Regions from separate parts of the Sphingomonas sp. CD22 genome, predicted to be linked through region 1. Evidence: predicted binding sites of a transcription regulator. Region 1 holds the regulator's gene; each other region holds the start of a gene.
The links. The regulator LexA, encoded in region 1, represses DNA repair genes until DNA is damaged. The targets are predictions, from matches to a motif close to GTTCCNCNCTTGTTCT.

Region 1 (4,624 bases):
TGCTCGAAAAGGCCGGCGGCAAGTCCGGCGACTGGCGCGCCTGACGCCATGGCCTTGCTGCCGATCGCCGAGGCGCAAGCCCGCCTGTTCGCCTCCGCCCCCCCCGTCGCCGTCGAGGACGTACCACTCGGCCAGGCGCACGGACGCTGGGCCGCCGCCGACGTCGGCGCGCGACGGACGCAGCCGGCGAACGATTTGTCGGCGATGGACGGCTATGCGATCCGCTTCGCCGACCTTCCCGGACCCTGGACGCTGATCGGCGAGAGCGCCGCCGGCCGCCCCTTCGCCGGCACGGTCGGTCCGGGCGAGACGGTCCGCATCTTCACCGGCGCGGCGATGCCCGCGGGCGCCGATACGGTGATGATCCAGGAAGAAGTCGCCGCCGACGGCACGACGATCCGGCTGACCGGCGAAGGTCCGCCGAGACTGGGCCGCAACACCCGCCGCCGCGGCCTCGATTTCACGACCGGCGACCGGCTGATCGCGCAGGGCGAGCGGCTCACGCCGGCGCGGATCGCGGTCGCGGCGACCGGCGGGGTGGCGACGATCGCCGTCCATCGCCGCGTGCGGGTCGCGATCTGCGCGACCGGCGACGAACTCGTCGAGCCCGGTCAGGGGGATACCCCCGACGCGCTGCCCGAATCGAACCGCGCGATGCTGGCGGCGCTGCTCGCCGACCTGCCGATCGATCTCGTCGACCTCGGCATCCTGCCCGACGATCTCGGCACGCTGCGCGACGCCTTCGCCGGCGTCGACGCCGACCTGCTCGTCACCACCGGCGGTGCCTCGGTCGGCGACCACGATCTCGTCCGCCCGGCGCTCGAAGCCGCCGGTGGCGCGATCGATTTCTGGCGGATCGCGCTGCGTCCCGGCAAGCCGATGATGGCGGGGCGGCTCGCCGACACCATCCTGCTCGGCCTTCCCGGCAATCCGGTGTCGGCCTTCGTCACCGCCTTGCTGTTCGTCAAACCGCTGATCGCGCATCTCTCCGGCGCCGCCGACCCGCTGCCGCGCACGACGATGACGATCCTCGGCGAAGACCTGCCCGCGAACGGTCCGCGCACCGACTATCTGCGCGCCGAGCTGCGCGATGGCCGGGCCTATGCCTCGACCATTCAGGACAGTTCGATGCTGCTCACCCTCGCCCGCTCGCACTGCCTGATCGTGCGGTCGATCGACGCACCCGCCGCCAGCGCGGGCGACTCGGCAGAAATCCTCGTCATCGCTTGACGGGCGCCATCCTGTTCCCTAGAAGTTCCGCGTCTGTTCCGACGGGGAAGGTCCGCTCATGCTCACGCGCAAGCAACACGAGCTCGTTTGCTTCATCAACGACCGGTTGGAAGAAACCGGCATCTCGCCTTCGTTCGAGGAGATGAAGGAAGCGCTCGACCTCAAATCCAAATCGGGCGTGCACCGCCTGATCAGCGCGCTCGAGGAACGGCATTTCATCCGCCGCCTGCCCAACCGCGCCCGCGCGCTCGAAGTGCTGCGCATGCCGGAACGCTCGGAGCGCAAGCCTGCACCGGCGACGCCCGCGCCCGCCCCGGCCCCCGCGAAGACCGGCAACGTCCGCGCCGCGGCGACGCCGGCGAACGACGTCATCGAGATCCCGCTGCACGGCCGCATCGCCGCCGGTGTCCCGATCGAGGCGTTCGAGGGGAGCTCGATGCTCGCGGTGCCCGCCGCCCTGCTCGGCTCGGGCGAACATTATGCGCTGGAAGTATCTGGTGATTCGATGGTCGAGGCGGGCATCCTCGACGGCGATTACGCGCTGATCCGGCGGACCGAGGTCGCCCGCGACGGCGAGATCGTCGTCGCGCTGATCGACGACAGCGAGGCGACGCTCAAATATTTCCGTCGCGAGGGCGCGATGGTCCGGCTCGACCCGGCCAACCGCGCCTACGAACCGCAGCGCTACGTGCCGTCGCACGTCCGCGTACAGGGCAAATTGTCGGGTATCCTGCGCCGCTACGATTGATCCGGACGGGGGGCGAACGCCTTGCGGACGTGCCCTCCTGCATCCATCGGCTGCACCGAAGCATTACCCCTTTCCGTCACCCTGGGCTCGACCGAAACCTTTGCGAAAGTCGTCCCAGTGCTCTTGCGAAAGCAGGAGCCCAGGGTTGCGCGCAGTTCCGGCTGTCACTCTGCTGGACCTAAGGCCGATCGACATTCAACTCTTGGACGATGCAAAGTCCTCCCCCGCCAGGGGGAGGATTTCTCTACGACGATGAATGTCGATCCCGCCTATTGCCCCTGCTCGAAAATACCGCTTGGCTCGACGTCCGCAGGCCGCGGTGACCACAACATCCCCTCACCATCGCACCACGTTCCGGTGACCAGAGAAGTCACCTCCCCCCGCCAGCATCCCCACCGCGACGAAACCGTCTGCGGAGGGCGCCCGTCACCGCCGGCATCACCCGCGCCGCAGCGAACCACGGATGCGCATCGCCGTCGCGCCGCACCGTCCACACCCCTCCGTCCGCAAAGGTCACCGCGACCCCGCCGGTCCGCCGCAGCATCGGCGCATCCAGCCTGAGCCAGCGCGGCCGGCATGCCCGCGGCAGGCGGCGTTCACTCACCACCACATCCGCCCGCGCACAGGCCGTCGCCAGATCGTCGCGATCGACCGGATAGAGGCTGCGCGTCGCCAGCACCCGCCAGCGACGGCCACCCGCATCCACATCGACCGCACAGGCATCGCGCGTACACCGTGCCGCCGCCTGCTCGACGAGCAGCATCGCCGCGTCGGCGCCGCCGTTTTCGGCGAGCATGTCGCGCGTATAATCCCCGGCCCGGTCGCGCAGCAGCGCCAGCCCGCCACCGACGCGCACCGCCATATGCCGCCCGTCGCCCGTCACCAGCAGGTCGGGTGCGGGCGTCAGCCACGTCCAGCTCGCGCCGATGACGAGCGGCACGACGCCCAGCCGCCGCCATCGCGTCCGCCACAACGCCAGCCACAATCCGCCCGCCACCATCAGCGCGAAGGCCGCCGCCGACATCGACGGCAGGGCGAGCGACGATCCCGGCGCCGCGGCGACGGCATGGGCGAGGATCAACAACAGACGCAGGGCGATGTCGGTCGCCCACCACAAGGGCCCGCCGCAGCCCGCGGCGTCGAGCAGCAAGGCCAGCGCCTCCAGCGGCATCACCACGAAGGTGGTGAGCGGGATCGCGACGATGTTCGCCGCCGCGCCATAGAGGCCCGCCTTGTGGAAATGATAGACCGCGATCGGCATCAGCGCCGCCTCGACGACCAGCCCGGTGAGCAGCAGCGACGCCAACGACCGCAGCACGCGCGGCAACCGCCCCTCCTCGCGCGGCGCGAACCACGATTCGACCCGCGGATGCTCGTGCAGCGCGACGATCGCCGCGATCGCCGCGAAGGACAGCTGGAAACTCGCGCCCGTCAGTGCCTCCGGCCAGGCGAGCAGCACCGTCATCGCCCCCGCGGCGACCAGCCGCAACGTCACCGCCTCACGACCGAGCACCAGCGCCCCCAGCACCAGCAGCGATGCGACGCAGGAGCGGATCGTCGGCACCTGGCTGCCGGTGAGCCACGTATAGCCGATCGCCGCCAGCGCGCCCGCCGCCGCCGCGACCAAGGGCAACCGGACGCGGATCGCCAGCCACGGCCACAAGGCGAGCAGCCGCATCACCAGCAACATCGTCGCGCCGACCGCCGCGGTGATGTGCAACCCACTCACCGACAACAGATGCGCGAGGCCCGCGCGACGCATCGCCTCCGAATCGTCCGGGGTGATCGCGCCCTCGTCGCCGGTCGCGAGCGCCGCTGCGATGCCGCCGCGGCTGCCGTCCAGCCTTGCGGTGATATGATCGGTCAGCCGTGCGCGCAGGCCGCCGCCGGCCGGGGCGGGTCGGATCACCGTCACCGGCGCGAAGCCGCGCCCGGTCGCGCCGACCCCCGCGAACCATGCCACCCGCGCGAAATCATAGGCGCCGGGCACCGCGGCTGCGGGCGGCGGCATCAGCCGCGCGCGCAGCCGGACGACGGCGCCCGCCCCCAATCCCGCCGGTACGTCCGCCACCGCGAGGTTGACGCGCAGCCGGGATGGCAGCCCCTGGCCGGCATCGCTGCGGATCGTCAGCCGCATCAGTCCGCGCGCGGTCAACGGCTCGGCCCGCTCGACGCTGCCGCGCATCGCCGCCACGACGGGGCGCGCCAGCACCGGTTCGGCGACCCGCTCCGCGCGCCACCAGACCAACGCCAACCCGGCGGCGGTGGCGATCGCGCCGAGCGCCACCGCCCGCGCGGCCCGGCCGCCACGCGCCAGGCCGGCCGCAGCGAACGCCAGCGCCGCGCACAGCAGCAGCGTCGTCGTCCACGCCCGCGGATCGGGCAGCACGAACCACGCGGCGATGCCGCCGCCGAACGCCACCGGCAGCCACAGCACCAGTTGATCGCGTTCGGCCTCCAGCCATTCTTCGATACCGGCGCGCAACCGATCCATGGGTCGGGGCATTTGAAGGGGCAGAAGCCGCGTGCTAGGGCCGGCCGCGGCCGATCCGGCCGTCACGTCACGAACCTCGGGAGCAAGCGCGGTTGAGCGCCACCAACGATAATCCTGCGACGATCGTCACGCGCTTCGCGCCGTCGCCGACC
Region 2 (4,624 bases), 130 kb from region 1:
AGGTCCTCGATCACCGGCGACTTGCCGAGCGGATGGACGCGCTTCAGCTCCGGCGGCGCGAGCATCGTCTTGGGATCGCGTTCATATCGCTTGATCTGATAATCGAGCCCCAGCTCCTCGAGCATCCACAGGATCCGCTGCGAGCGGCTGTTCTCGAGATGGTGGACGATGATCATATTGTCTCCCCTGTCGCGCGGGCGGTCCATAGCCATGCCGCAGCAGGGAAATCCACGACGCTGCCATTTCGTTGCGCCGCCAGCGCCGCGCGCAGGCGGGCGAGGAGCGCCGGGCGGTCTGCCGGGGCGGCGTCGCGCAACCGCGAGGCGGCGGGGCCGATGCGGGTCAGGAAGGCGACGGCATCCTCGACGGGATCGTCGCCCTCGCCGACGCGATAGGCGAAACGGACCAGCGTCGGCGTCGCCTCGGCCCAGCCGGCCTTGGCGAGGATAGCGGCGCATCGATCGCGATCGGCGAACGCGAACGGGCCGGGGACATAACCGGATGCGCCTTCGGCCGCGGGGGTGACCAGTGTCGCCCAGGGATTGTCGGCAACCGCGGCGAAGCAGCTGAACACGATCCGGCCCCCGGAGCGGGTCGCACCCCGTAGCCGGGCGAAGGCGGCAACGGGATCGGCGAAGAACATGACGCCGTGGCGCGAGACGAGCAGGTCGAGCGGCGCGAGAGCGGCGGCGGTGTCGAGCGCGTCGCCGATGCGGAAGGCGAGATTGGCGTGCCGATGACGCGCCTCGGCGACGGCAAGCAGGTCCGCCGACAGGTCGGCGCCGGTGACGTGCGCGTCCGGTCGGGCGGCGGCGAGCGCGGCGGCGGTGGCGCCGGCGCCGCAGCCGATGTCGAGCGCGGCGAACGGGCCGGCGGGCGCCGCGGCGCGGATCGCGGCGTCAAGATAAGGAGCGAGGCCGGCGAAGGCCCGGTCGGTGTTGCGCCATTCCTCCGCCCAGACGGTGCCGACACGCGCGCTCCAATCCAAAGCGGTGGTCACTGGGACGAACTCCTTTCCGGCCGCTGCCGATGTGCGACCCCGTCGCGACCGGCAACATGGACAAGTTGGACACCTTAATGGAAACGATCCGGGTTCATCGTTTCCATTCTTGGATCATTGCCCGGTATCCCCGACGCAAAAGAACCCGCCGTTACCGGCGAGTTCCCTGCGAAGCGTCTGGCGGAACGCCGGCATCAGATGTCGTCGTCGGCTTCCGGACCGGCCATCATCTCTTCGGCGACCTTTTCGGTGCGCTGGCGGATCGCCTTTTCGAGGCGGTCGGCCATTTCGGGATGTTCGCGCAGATAGGTCTTCGAATTCTCGCGACCCTGGCCGATGCGGACGCTGTCGTAGCTGAACCAGGCACCCGATTTTTCGACCAGCCCCGCCTTGACGCCGAGATCGAGGATCTCGCCGATCTTGGAGATGCCCTCGCCGTACATGATGTCGAACTCGACCTGCTTGAACGGCGGCGCGACCTTGTTCTTGACGACCTTGACGCGGGTGGCGTTGCCGGTTACCTCTTCCTTGTCCTTGATCGCGCCGGTGCGGCGGATGTCGAGACGGACCGAGGCGTAGAATTTCAGCGCGTTGCCGCCCGTCGTCGTCTCCGGGTTGCCGTACATCACGCCGATCTTCATGCGCAGCTGGTTGATGAAGATCACCATGCAGCGCGAGCGGCTGATCGAACCGGTCAGCTTGCGCAGCGACTGCGACATCAGACGGGCCTGCAGGCCGACATGGCTGTCGCCCATCTCGCCCTCGATCTCCGCGCGCGGCACGAGTGCGGCGACCGAATCGACCACCAGCACGTCGATCGCGTTCGAGCGGACGAGCGTGTCGACGATCTCGAGCGCCTGTTCGCCGGTGTCGGGCTGCGACACGATCAGCTCGTCGATGTTGACGCCGAGCTTCTTGGCATAAACGGGATCGAGCGCATGTTCGGCGTCGACGAAGGCGGCGGTGCCGCCGCCCTTCTGCGCCTCGGCGATGACGTGCAGCGCGAGCGTCGTCTTGCCCGACGATTCGGGGCCATAGACCTCGATCACGCGGCCGCGCGGCAGGCCGCCGACGCCGAGCGCGATGTCGAGACCGAGCGAGCCGGTCGAGATCGTCTCGACCTCCATCGACTGTTTCGCGCCGAGCTTCATCGCCGAGCCCTTGCCGAAGGCGCGGTCGATCTGGGCCAGCGCGGCGTCGAGCGCCTTCTGCCGGTCGGTGGATGCGGTTGCCATGCCGGTGTCGATCACTTTCAGATTGGCGGCCATCGGGAGGTTCCTCGCTAGAGCAAGCGCGTCGCCGGGGCAACGCGTCTGTTTCGCTATGTACGACGTTTGTTCCTGCGGAACAAGAGGGGAACGACGGGATTGTGATCCTTTATCGGATCGCCGCCCCGCTTCCCGAAGCCTGAATTCAGGTCAGGATCGTCGCCAGCGTCCACCAGCCGCGCGACGACGCGTGTTTCGCCGCCGTATCGCGTGCCTCGACCGACTCGAACAGCGCGAAGCAGGTCGCGCCGCTGCCCGACATGCGCGCCAGCCGCACGCCCGCCGCCGCATCGAGCAACGCCAGCACCGCGGCGATCGCCGGCGCGATCGCCACCGCCGGCGCCTGCAGGTCGTTGCGCCCCGCCAGCGCCCGCGCGAGCAGATCGCCGTCGGCGGCGATGCCGCCGCGATCCACGCCATCCCAGCGGCCGAACACCGCCGCGGTGCTCACCGCGACCCCGGGATTGACCAGCAGCAGCGGCATCCCCGCCAGGCCGTCGACCGGCAGCAGCGCCTCGCCCTTGCCCGTGCCGAGCGTCGCGCGGCCGAGCAGGCAGGCGGGGACGTCCGCACCCAGGCCCTCGGCGATGACGAACAGCCGCGGGTCGTCGGGCGCGATGCCATGGAGCCCGGCGAGCGCACGCAGCGTCGCCGCGGCATCGGCCGAGCCGCCACCGATCCCCGAGGCGATCGGCAGATGCTTGTCGAGCGTGATCGCATGCGGCTGCGCGATATCGAATGCCGCGCGAAAGGCATGCGCGGCGCGAATCACCAGATTGTCAGCATCCGGGGCGCCGGCGAGCGCCGCGGCGAACGGCCCGGTGATCGCGAACCGGTCGGTCACGTCAGGCACCACGGTCACGGTGTCGCCGTCGGCGGCGAAGACGAACAGCGTCGCCAGATCGTGATAGCCGTCCGGGCGGCGGCGACGGACGTGGAGCGCGAGGTTGATCTTCGCGGGCGCGGGCTCGACGATCATTTGCGCGGCAATCCCTGCGCGGCCTTGGCGGCGAGCCGCGTCGCATCGTCGGCCGAGGCGGTCAGCGCCGCGGCACGCCAGGCGTAGCGCGCCTCGTAGCGGCGGCCGCGCGTCCAATAGAGGTCGCCGAGATGCTCGCCGATCTCGGCGTTGATCGGATCGCCCGCGGCGGCGCTTTCGATCAGCGGCTGCGCGCGGGTGACGTCGCCACCGATGAAATAGGCCCAGCCGAGCGAATCGGCGATCGAGGCATCGTCGGGCTTCAACGCATGCGCGCGTTCGAGCATCGCGATGGACTGCGGCACGTCGACGCGCCGCTCCGCCTGCGCGTAGCCGAGATAATTGAGCGCGAGCGGTTCGCGCGGCGCGATCGCCACCGCCTTCTGCAACGCGATGCGCCCCGCCGGCCAATTGCCCGCCTGTTCGAGCGCGCCGCCATATTGCAGCCAGGCGCTCCACGCGGTCGGATCGGCGTCGACGACGCGGCGATACCAGTCCGCCGCCTCGCGATGGCGGTTCATCGCGCTGAGCTGGTCGGCGTAGGTCTGCCAGTCGCTTTCCCCCGCCCCTGCCCGCTCGGCACCGCTGCGGGCGAGCGCCAGCGCGTCGTCGGGGCGGCCGGCGGTGGTGAGGATGCTGATCCGCGTCGCGGCGGCGGTCGAGGCATAGGCGCTGGCGGGGCCGATGCCGTCGAGCGTCGCCAGCGCGCGCGGGATCGCCTTGTCCTTGGCGAGTGCGGCGGCGAGCAGCAGCCGGGCGCGGTCGTTGGCGGGCCAGGCGATCACCGCGGTGCGCGCGAGCGCGATCGACAGATCGGGCGCGTCCTGATCGGCGAGGTCGCCGGCGATCCGGCCGAGCAGCCGCGACACGCCGAACCCCAGCGTCGGCTGCGCGGCATCGCCCGCGCGGACCGCCGCGAATACCGGATCGCCGCCGGCGAGCAGCGCGCGCGCGCGATCCGTTTCGCCGCGGCCGAACAGCAACTGCCCCGCGGACAGGCGCAGGTCGACCGGCGATCCGGTCTCGCGCAGCGCCTGGACGGTGGCGAGCCCCTGTGCGGTGTCGCCGCGCGCGATCTGGAGCAGCGCCGCGGTCTCGGCGGCGAGCCGCTGGCTGACCGGGTCCTTGCCCGCCCGCGCGATCTGCGGCGCGGGATCGTTGCCTTGCGCGAAGGCGATCCATCCACGCAGCGACGGGACCAGCACCGCCAGCGGCGTCGAAGCGAGCGCATCGGTCGCTGCGCTCGCGCCGGCGAAGTCCTGTTTCGCCGCCGCGACGGCGAGCGGCAGCAGCGGCAGTTCGGCGGGCGCCTCCGGCCGGCCGCGCAGCACCGCGGCGGCGCGGGTGGCGAGCGCGACATCGCCCGCCGCCAGCGCC
Region 3 (4,624 bases), on a different contig from region 1:
GCGCCCGACGAGCCGATGATCGAGGCGCCGCGCGACGGCTTCCGCACTGCGCCGACCGCGAACCGGCCCGCACGCGCCCGGCCGCGCGCCGTCGAGGCGCCGGCACCGCGCGAGGCGCAGGAACGCCCGGCCTCGGCGCGAACGCCCGCTACCGGCGAAGGCCGTCGCGCGCCGCGCCGCAGCGATGCGGCACCGGCCGGCGTCGCGCCGCGTCCCGCCCGCCCCGGCGCGACGCCGGCGTCGTCGGCAGGCGGCCGTCAGGACGCCCGCCGCGGCGCACCCCGCGCCGACCGTGGCGGCGACCGCACCGGTTCGCAGGACGGCCGCCGCTTCGCGCCGCGTGCCAACCGTGGCGACGAGCGCGACGCCCCCCGTCAGGACGGCCGCCGCTTCGCGCCGCGCGCCGATCGCGGCGACGAGCGCGAGCCCGGCCGCGGCCGGTTCGGCGATGCCCGCCGCGCGGCCCGTATCGCGGATGCCAAGCCCGCCGGCGCACGTCCGCCACGCTCGAGCACCCGCCCGCCGCGCGACGACGAGCGCCCCGCGAAGGTCCCGACCGGCGGCTCGGCGATCAAGCCGTGGGAGAAGGGCGACGACCGCAGCGCGGGCCGCGCCCGGTCCAATGACGGGCAACGCTCGGGCGGCACTGGCGGTCGTCCTGCACGCACGGGTGCCCGCCCGCCACGCGGCGATGCGCCCCGCAGCGGCGGTCCCGCCGGCGGTCGTGGGTCGCCGCGGCCCAAGCCGTCCGGCGGCGCGCCGCGTGGCGCGCCGAAGGGTGGCCGTCGATGAGGGTGATCGCCGGCCAATGGCGTGGCCGCCCGCTCGTCGCGCCCAAGGGCGACGCCACCCGCCCCACCGCCGACCGGACGCGCGAGGCGCTGTTCTCGATGCTGACCAGCCGGCTGGGGAGTTTCGAAGGGCTGGCCGTCGCCGACCTGTTCGCCGGCTCGGGCGCGCTCGGGATCGAGGCGCTGTCGCGCGGTGCGGCCTCGTGCCTGTTCGTCGAGCAGGACGGCGCGGCGCTCGACGCGCTCAAGGGCAATCTCGCCAAGCTCGGCACCCGCGCCGATGTGCGCGCCGGATCGGTGATGGGACTCGGCCCGGCATCCGCGGCGCTCGACCTCATCATGATGGACCCGCCTTATGGCACCGGCGCCGGCCTCGTCGCGCTCGACAAGCTCGCGCGGCTCGGCTGGGTGTCGCCGGCGACCTGGATCAGTATCGAGACGGCGAAGGCGGAGGAGATCGCCCCGCCCGGCTTCACCGTCGATGCCAGCCGCGTCCACGGCAAGGCGCGGCTGACGCTGTTGCGGCAGGCGTAACGGGGTTACGCCGCGCTGCGCCCGCGCAGCAACGCCAGCCCGCCGAGGCTCAGCAGCCCCGCGCCGACCAGATACAGGCCGATCCACCCCAGGCCGCGATGCGCCAGCGCCTCCGCGGCGATCGGCGCGACCGCGCCGCCGAGGATGCCGCCGAGGTTGAAGGTCATCGACACGCCGGTATAGCGCACGCCCGCCGGGAACAGGCTCGGCAGCCATCCGCCAAGCGGCCCATAGGCGAAGCCCATCACGAACAAGGCGAAGGCGAGCCAGAGGAAGACGACGAACAGCGAGCCCGCGCCGAGCATCGGCCCCATCGCGAGCCCCGCGACCATGCAGCCGATGAAGCCGATCACCAACATCCGCCGCGCGCCCGTGCGATCGGCGGTGACGCTGGCGACGATCACCCCGGCGGCGAGAAACAGGATCGCGACCAGTTCGACCGCCAGCATCGCCTCGCGCCCATACCCCAGCGTCTTGGTCCCGTATCCCAGCGTGAAGGCGGTCGCGAGATAGAAGAGCGCGAAACAGGCGATCACCCCGCCCGTCCCCGCGAGCACCGCGCGGCCATGTTCGAGCATCAGCGTGGCGATCGGCACCTTGGGCAGCGCCTCGGCCTGCTCCGCCTCGACGAAGGCGGGCGTTTCGGTGAGCTTCAGTCGCACCCACAGGCCGAGCACGACCAGCACCGCGCTGACCAGGAACGGCAGCCGCCACCCCCACGCCCGGAACTGCGCCTCGTCGAGCGCGAGGCCGAGGATCAGGAACAGCCCGTTCGCCATCAGGAAGCCGACGGGCGCACCGAGCGGCGGAAACATGCCCCAGGTGTTGCGCCGGTGCGGCGGCGCATTCTCGACCGCGAGGAGCGCCGCCCCGCCCCATTCGCCGCCGAGCCCGAACCCCTGCCCCAGCCGCAACAGGCATAGCAACAACGGCGCGACCCAGCCGACCTGATCGTAGGTCGGCAGGAAGGCGATCGCGACGGTCGAGCCGCCCATCAGCATCAGGCTGGCGACGAGCGTCGACTTGCGCCCGACGCGGTCGCCGAAATGACCGAAGACGATCGCGCCCACCGGCCGCGCGATGAAGGCGAGGCCGAAGCTGGCGAAGCTCAGCATCTGCTGCGCGGTCATGCTTTCCGCGGGGAAGAACAATTCGCCGAACACCAACGCGGCGGCGGTCGCGTAGATGTAGAAATCGTAGAATTCGACCGCGGTGCCGACCAGGCTGGCGGTCAGGATGCGACGGGCGGAGGCGGGCGCGGGCGGCGTGGCGGACAACGAAGTCATGCCGCCACTCTAATCGCGAAAAAAACGTCGCGGGCAACAGTTGTGAAATCCGTTCGCAACAATCCGGGGCTAGACAGGGATCGTCGCTGCTCCTCTCCCCCTGTGGGTAGCGACGTGTCGGTCGCCTCCCCTGTCGGCCGACCCTCCCTGAACTACGGGGCGGTCGCTTTGCGGCTGCCCCGATTTTTCATGGACTTGGCCGCTCGTCGAGGCGACCCGCCGATCGACGCGCCGCCTCATTCGAATCTTTATTCCGGACGATCCGCCTTGCGCAGGGCGGCGAATCGCACGTCGTCGCCGACCAGCGCGGCGAGCTTGCGGGTGCCGTCGTCGCGCATTTCCCGGAAGCAGCGCTGCGCATCGAGTCGCATCTTCAGCGTCGCGCCGGTGGGGATGCATGCGGCGTGCGCCGCACGGACGATGCGCGCGTCGAGGGTGCGGCGGCCCGCCTCGCTGTGCAGGTCGAGTCCCTTGGCCGATACCTTGACCTGCACCGGCTCGCGCTCCGCGGCGGGGGCGGCATTGCCCGGAACGGCGGCGAACAGGCACGACAAAGCGGCCGCCGCAATGGCGGCGTGATGCGACGTCTTCATGATGACACTCCTGCTACTCGGACTTGCCGTGGCGGTCCGGCTCGGTCCGCGCGCCTCTCTCGGGCGCGGGCTGGACGAAGCCGAACGGTCCGCCGGCTTGATCGCCGTAGCAGCCGGTCGTTACGCATGCGTTACAGGTGCGTGTCACCAGCGTGACGGGGGCCGCTGCCCGATCGGACTTGCCGGCTCGCGCGCCGTTCCCTACCTGTTCGCCGGTGACCGATCTCAGCGCCCCCGCCAACGCCTTGCAGGACCCGCCCTATCTCAAGGGGCTCAACCCCCCGCAGCGCGATGCGGTGCTGACCACCGAAGGCCCGGTGCTGATGCTTGCCGGCGCCGGCACCGGCAAGACCGCCGCGCTGACCGCGCGGCTCGCGCATCTGCTGTGGACGCGCAAGGCGTGGCCGTCGGAGATCCTTAGCGTCACCTTCACCAACAAGGCGGCGCGCGAGATGCGCGAACGCGTCGGGCGGCTTGTCGGCGATGCGGTCGAGGGGATGCCGTGGCTCGGCACGTTCCACGCGATCGGCGCCAAGATGCTACGCCGCCACGCCGAGCTGGTCGGATTGCAGAGCAATTTCAGCATCCTCGACACCGACGACCAGCTCCGCCTGCTCAAGCAGTTGATCGTCGCCGCCGATCTCGACGAGAAGCGTTTCCCCGCGCGCAGCCTCGCCGGCTTGATCGACGACTGGAAGAACAAGGGGCTGGTCCCCGCCGACATCGATGCCGGCGAGAGCGAACGCTATGCCAACGGCCGCGGCGGTGAACTCTACGCGCAATATCAGGAGCGGCTGAAGGCTCTCAACGCCTGCGATTTCGGCGACCTGCTGCTGCACATGCTGACCGTGCTGAAGACCTATCCCGAGGTGCTGAAAATGTACCAGGAACGGTTCAAATACATCATGGTCGACGAATATCAGGACACCAACGTCGTCCAATATCTCTGGCTGCGGCTGCTGGCGCAGGCGCGCAAGAACATCGCCTGCGTCGGCGACGACGACCAGTCGATCTATTCCTGGCGCGGTGCGCAGGTCGAGAACATCCTCAAGTTCGAGAAGGACTTTCCGGGCGCGAAGGTGATCCGGCTCGAACAGAATTACCGATCGACGCCGCACATCCTCGGTGCCGCCTCGGGCGTCATCGCCAACAACGGCGGCCGGCTCGGCAAGACGCTGTGGACCGAGCTCGACGCGGGCGAGAAGGTGCGTGTGCTCGGCGTTTGGGACGGCCCAGAGGAAGCGCGCCGCGTCGGCGAGGAGATCGAGGCGGCGCAGCGCAGCGGCAAGAGCCTCGACGATGTCGCCATACTCGTCCGCGCGCAGCACCAGACGCGCGAGTTCGAGGACCGGTTCATCGCGATCGGCATGCCCTATCGCATCATCGGCGGCTTCCGCTTCTACGAACGCGCCGAGATCCG
Region 4 (4,624 bases), on a different contig from region 1:
TTCGGGCCGCGGCGTGATCGTGCTGACCGACCTGTTTGGCGGCACGCCGTCCAACCTCGCGATTTCGTTGATGGAACGCGGGCGGGTCGAAGTGATCGCGGGCATGAATTTGCCGATGCTCATCCGGCTCGGCTCGGCGCGCAAATCGATGAAGGTCGTCGAGGCGGTCGCCGCGGCGCGCGAGGCCGGGCGCAAATATATCTCGGTCGCCTCCGAAGTGCTCGGCGAGGCGGCGGCGTGAGCGCGGAGGTCACGCGCACCGTCCTCATCACCAACAAGCGTGGGTTGCACGCGCGGGCGAGCGCCAAGTTCGTCACGCTCGCCTCGACCCAGCCGGTCGAGGTCAAGGTCAGCAAGGACGACGGCGCGGTGACAGGCACGTCGATCATGGGCCTGATGATGCTCGGCGCCGCCAAGGGCGATTCGATCACGATAAGCGCGAGCGGCGACGGCGCCGAGGCGGCAGTTGGCGCGCTCTGCGAGCTGGTCGAGGCCAAGTTCGGCGAAGATTGAGCTTGCGCTGACCGGCCGCTGTGCCGGAGGGGGAACCTATGCCCCGTGAGATCACCGCCTTTTCCAACCCGCTCGTCAAATACGCCCGCGAACTGCGCGACAAGCGCCATCGCCGCGGCGCGCGCCAGTTCATGGCCGAGGGGTTGCGCATCCTCACCGAGGCGCGCGAGACCGGGCGACTGCCGCGCATCCTCTTCTACGCGGCGGGCAATGCCGACCACCCGCTGGTCCATGCGCTGTCGATCGACGTCGAGATGGCGGGCGGCGAGTCGATCCAGACGACGCCCGACATCCTGTCCAAATTGTCGGGCAAGGACAATCCGCAGGCGGTGGTCGGCGTATTCGACGAGTTCGACCGGACGCTGGCCGATCTCGATCGGACCACATCGAAGATCTGGCTGGTCGCCGAGCGGCTGCGCGATCCCGGCAATCTCGGCACGATCCTGCGCACCGCCGATGCGGTGGGCGCGGGCGCGCTGATCCTGATCGGCGAATGCGTCGATCCCTTCTCGGTCGAGGCGGTGCGCGCCAGCATGGGCGCGCTGTTCACCATTCCGGTGGTGCGCAGCGAATGGGGGCCGTTCCTCGGCTGGCTGCGCGAGGGGCCGGGGCAACTCGTCGGGCTGAGCCTCGATACCAACCATGATTATCGGGCGGCGCGCTACGCTACGCCGACCTTCCTGCTGACCGGCAACGAGGCGCAGGGGATGCCGGCGGACTATGCCGCGGCGTGCGACCTGCTGGTCAAGATCCCGATGCTGGGGAAAGCGGACAGTCTCAACGCCGCGGTGGCGACGGCGGTGATGGCCTATGAGGTGTTGGCGCAGCACGGCTAGGGGCGGCATCGAAGTCATTCCTCCCCCGCCAGGGGGAGGTGGCATGCCGAAGGCATGACGGAGGGGGAGGACACGCAACCGAAGTGATCGCTTTCCTCCCCCTCCGTCACGGCTTCGCCGCGCCACCTCCCCCTGGCGAGGGAGGACTTTCAATCTGGATGCCTATCCTCGCTACTGGTCCTGCCGCCGCCTCGCGCATGACGCAAAGATGGACAAGTTGGACACCTCAATCGAAACGATCGAGCCCTATCGTTTCGATTTCTGCACCGATGAGAAAGAGCCGGATGGGTAGCACGATGGCCGCCTGTAGGACAGCGGTGCCGGTTTCGGCCGCAGCGTCAACGCCTTGCCGACCGGCCTAGCCACCGACCATGCCGCTGACCCGGATTGAGCCGCCGCGGTCGATGATGCGGCCGGAGACCATGCCGCTGATCCGTGCGCGGGCGCCGGCCTCGACGTAGACGTCACCGGCGACCATGCCGCTGATCCTGACGTCGCAGCCCGATCGGACGATCACGTCGCCGGCGACCATGCCCGACACGCGCCCGTCGCGATCCATGATGACGTCGCCGTCGTGCATGCCCTTCACCGCCCGCTCCTCTATTCCGCCGCATCCGGCAGGCGCAGCGCTTCCTCGCCGTAGCGCGCGAGTGCCTCGACGGGTTCCGCGACGCCGATCTCGCGCGCGCCGGGTTCGATATTGAGGTCGCGGAACTTGCGCGCCGACACCAGGGCGCGGCTTTCGAAGCTCGAGACGAAATTGTTGTAATTGTTGACCGCGGTGGTCAGGCCCCCGCCGACCTTGCGGAGGTCCTCGCCGGCCTTGGCGAGCCGGTCGTAGAGTTCCTTGCCGAGCGCGCCGATCGCGCGGGCTTCGGTCGCCAGTTTCTCCTGCCGCCAGACCGCCGCCACGGTGCGCGCGATCGCGATCAGATTGGTCGGCGTGGCGAGCAGGACCTTCTTGTCGAAGGCATAATCCCACAGGCCGGCATCGTGCTCCAGCGCGGCGGAGAGGAAATGCTCGCCGGGGACGAACATCACGACATATTCGGGCGTATCGTCGAACTGAGACCAATAGGCCTTGGCGGACAGGCCGTTGATATGCGCGCGCATCGACGCGGCATGCGCGGTGAGGCCGATATGGCGCTCGCTCTCGTCGACCGCGCCGAACGCGTCCTGATAGGCGTTGAGCGACACCTTGGCGTCGATGATCAGCGACTTGCCGCCGGGAACGCGGACGATCGCGTCGGGGCGCAGGCGACCGCCCTCGCCGTCGGCGACGCTGACCTCCATCGCGAAGTCGGTATGTTCGGCGAGGCCGCAGGTTTCGAGCACGTTGCGAAGCTGCTGCTCGCCCCAGCGGCCGCGCGCCTTGGGCGCGTTGCGCAGCGCGTTGACCAATTTGGCCGCCTCGCCGGAGACGCGCTCCTGGCCGAGCCGCATCTGTTCGATCTGGCCCTTGAGATCGCCGAAGGCGTCGCGGCGCTCGGCCTCGACCTTGGCGACGCCTTCCTCGTAGCGGAGCAGGCGGTCGTTGACCGGCTGGAGCAGCGATTTGAGGTTGGTGCCGGCGAGTTCCTCCGACTGGCGGAAGCGGGCCTCGGCACGATCGAGGAACGCTTTTTGCGCGTCGGTCAGCGCCTTGTTGGCGAGGTCGTTGAACCGCGCCGCCATCTGCTCCTTGGCGTCGCGCATGTCGATCAGGCGCGCCTCGAACGCCTCGACCTGTGCGCCGGTGGTGGCGAGCGCGGTGCGGGCGGCGTCGCGATCGGCGCGGATTGCGGAGAGTTCGTCGCGCAGCGCATCGAGCGTGGCGGCGCGATCCTCCGCCTGCGCACGGAGCGCGGCGAGGTCGCGCATCGCCTCGTTGCGTTCGCGCTCGACCGCGTCGCGGGCGCGGGCGGCGATCTCGGCGTCGGCGGCCTTGCTCTGCGCGACGGCGAGATCGGCGGTGAGGCTGCCGGCCCTGCGGCTGGCGAGCAGCCAACCGACGAGCAGCCCCGCCGCGAGCGCGAGGATGGCGATGATGACGATCGTCAGGTCCACGGTCATTCCCTTTGGCGGCCGGCGGACGTCATGGCGGACGTCGGCGGCGGTCTTTTCGTGACGAGGAACATAGATCGAACGTCGGAGGGAGGACAGTCCCTAATTGCGGGATATGGACGCTCGACGCTGCCCGCCTCAGTCTCCCCCTGTCACGGGCGGGGCCGACACACAGGACCGTTCATGTAAGCACTTCGCGTTCCAAGCACTGGGCAGTGTCGCGGAGGTTTCGAACGAGTCCGGGGTGACGGATGCGGAGGAAGCGGAGCGAGCCGCCCCGCGCCTGTGCGTCAGCGGCGCATTTTCGTCAGTTTCTTCATGACCATGTCGCGCTTGAGGCGGCTGATATGGTCGATGAAGAGGATGCCGTTGAGATGATCGATCTCGTGCTGCATGCAGGTCGAGAGCAGGCCGGTCAGCTCTTCCTCATGGGCTTCGCCCTGTTCGTCGAGCCAGCGGACGCGGCAGCGCGCCGGGCGGGCGACGTCGGCATATTGTTCGGGGATCGACAGGCAGCCTTCGTTGTAGCTGCTCGTCTCTTCGCTGACCGATCGGATTTCGGGGTTGATATAGGCGTGCGGCGCCTTGATCGGCTTGTCTTCCTCGTCCTTCTCGTCCTGCAGGTCGATGACGAGGATGCGGCTGTCGACGCCGACCTGGATCGCGGCGAGGCCGATGCCGTTGGCGTCGTACATCGTGTCGATCATGTCCTGGACGAAGGCGCGCGTTTCGTCGGTGACCTGCTCGACGGGCTTGGAGATCAGGCGCAGGCGCGGATCGGGGACTTCGACGATGGGGAGGACTGCCATGCCCGGTCAGCTAGGTGGCGAGGGGTTTGGCGTCAAGTTCGAGCATAGTCCTCCCCGGCACGGGGAGGGGGACCATGCGTTGGCATGGTGGAGGGGGCTCTCCTCCCGCGTAGGCGCGTGTGGAAGCCCCCCTCCACCACGCATCTGCGATGCGCGGTCCCCCTCCCCGTGCCGGGGAGGAATTACACTGGACGCCGCGCGCGCAGCGCCTGCGCGAGCGTGCCTTCGTCGAGATAATCCAGTTCGCCGCCGACCGGCAGGCCGTGGGCGAGCTGGGTCACGCGTACCGGGAAGCGTTCGATGCGGTCGGCGAGGTAATGCGCCGTCGTCTGGCCCTCCAGCGTCGCGTTCATCGCGAGGACGACCTCGTCGATGCCGCCGGCCTCGATCCGGGTGACCAGGGTCTCGATCGCGAGATCCTCG

Region 2: recA (recombinase RecA) is a predicted target of LexA. The motif match lies at 2,345-2,360, and genes of this name have one in related genera.
Region 3: SFC76_RS10510 (ATP-dependent helicase) is a predicted target of LexA. The motif match lies at 3,401-3,416, and genes of this name have one in related genera.
Region 4: SFC76_RS09720 (DNA recombination protein RmuC) is a predicted target of LexA. The motif match lies at 3,460-3,475, and genes of this name have one in related genera.

The regions. Positions count from the first base shown of each region.
Region 1 is NZ_JAYDYX010000001.1:461,154-465,777, reverse strand. It holds gene moaC (cyclic pyranopterin monophosphate synthase MoaC) at 1-44, shown strand, start outside; gene SFC76_RS02095 (molybdopterin molybdotransferase MoeA) at 49-1,230, shown strand; gene lexA (transcriptional repressor LexA) at 1,289-1,978, shown strand; gene SFC76_RS02085 (ComEC/Rec2 family competence protein) at 2,349-4,472, opposite strand; gene gltX (glutamate--tRNA ligase) at 4,565-4,624, shown strand, end outside.
Region 2 is NZ_JAYDYX010000001.1:586,820-591,443, reverse strand. It holds gene SFC76_RS02660 (glutathione S-transferase family protein) at 1-176, opposite strand, end outside; gene SFC76_RS02655 (class I SAM-dependent methyltransferase) at 173-1,000, opposite strand; gene recA (recombinase RecA) at 1,195-2,268, opposite strand; gene SFC76_RS02645 (4-(cytidine 5'-diphospho)-2-C-methyl-D-erythritol kinase) at 2,414-3,247, opposite strand; gene SFC76_RS02640 (tetratricopeptide repeat protein) at 3,244-4,624, opposite strand, start outside.
Region 3 is NZ_JAYDYX010000004.1:394,615-399,238, forward strand. It holds gene SFC76_RS10490 (pseudouridine synthase) at 1-792, shown strand, start outside; gene rsmD (16S rRNA (guanine(966)-N(2))-methyltransferase RsmD) at 789-1,325, shown strand; gene SFC76_RS10500 (MFS transporter) at 1,331-2,611, opposite strand; gene SFC76_RS10505 (UrcA family protein) at 2,860-3,204, opposite strand; gene SFC76_RS10510 (ATP-dependent helicase) at 3,420-4,624, shown strand, end outside.
Region 4 is NZ_JAYDYX010000004.1:223,343-227,966, reverse strand. It holds gene SFC76_RS09740 (PTS sugar transporter subunit IIA) at 1-241, shown strand, start outside; gene SFC76_RS09735 (HPr family phosphocarrier protein) at 238-513, shown strand; gene SFC76_RS09730 (RNA methyltransferase) at 552-1,349, shown strand; gene SFC76_RS09725 (hypothetical protein) at 1,708-1,929, opposite strand; gene SFC76_RS09720 (DNA recombination protein RmuC) at 1,950-3,401, opposite strand; gene def (peptide deformylase) at 3,683-4,201, opposite strand; gene recR (recombination mediator RecR) at 4,384-4,624, opposite strand, start outside.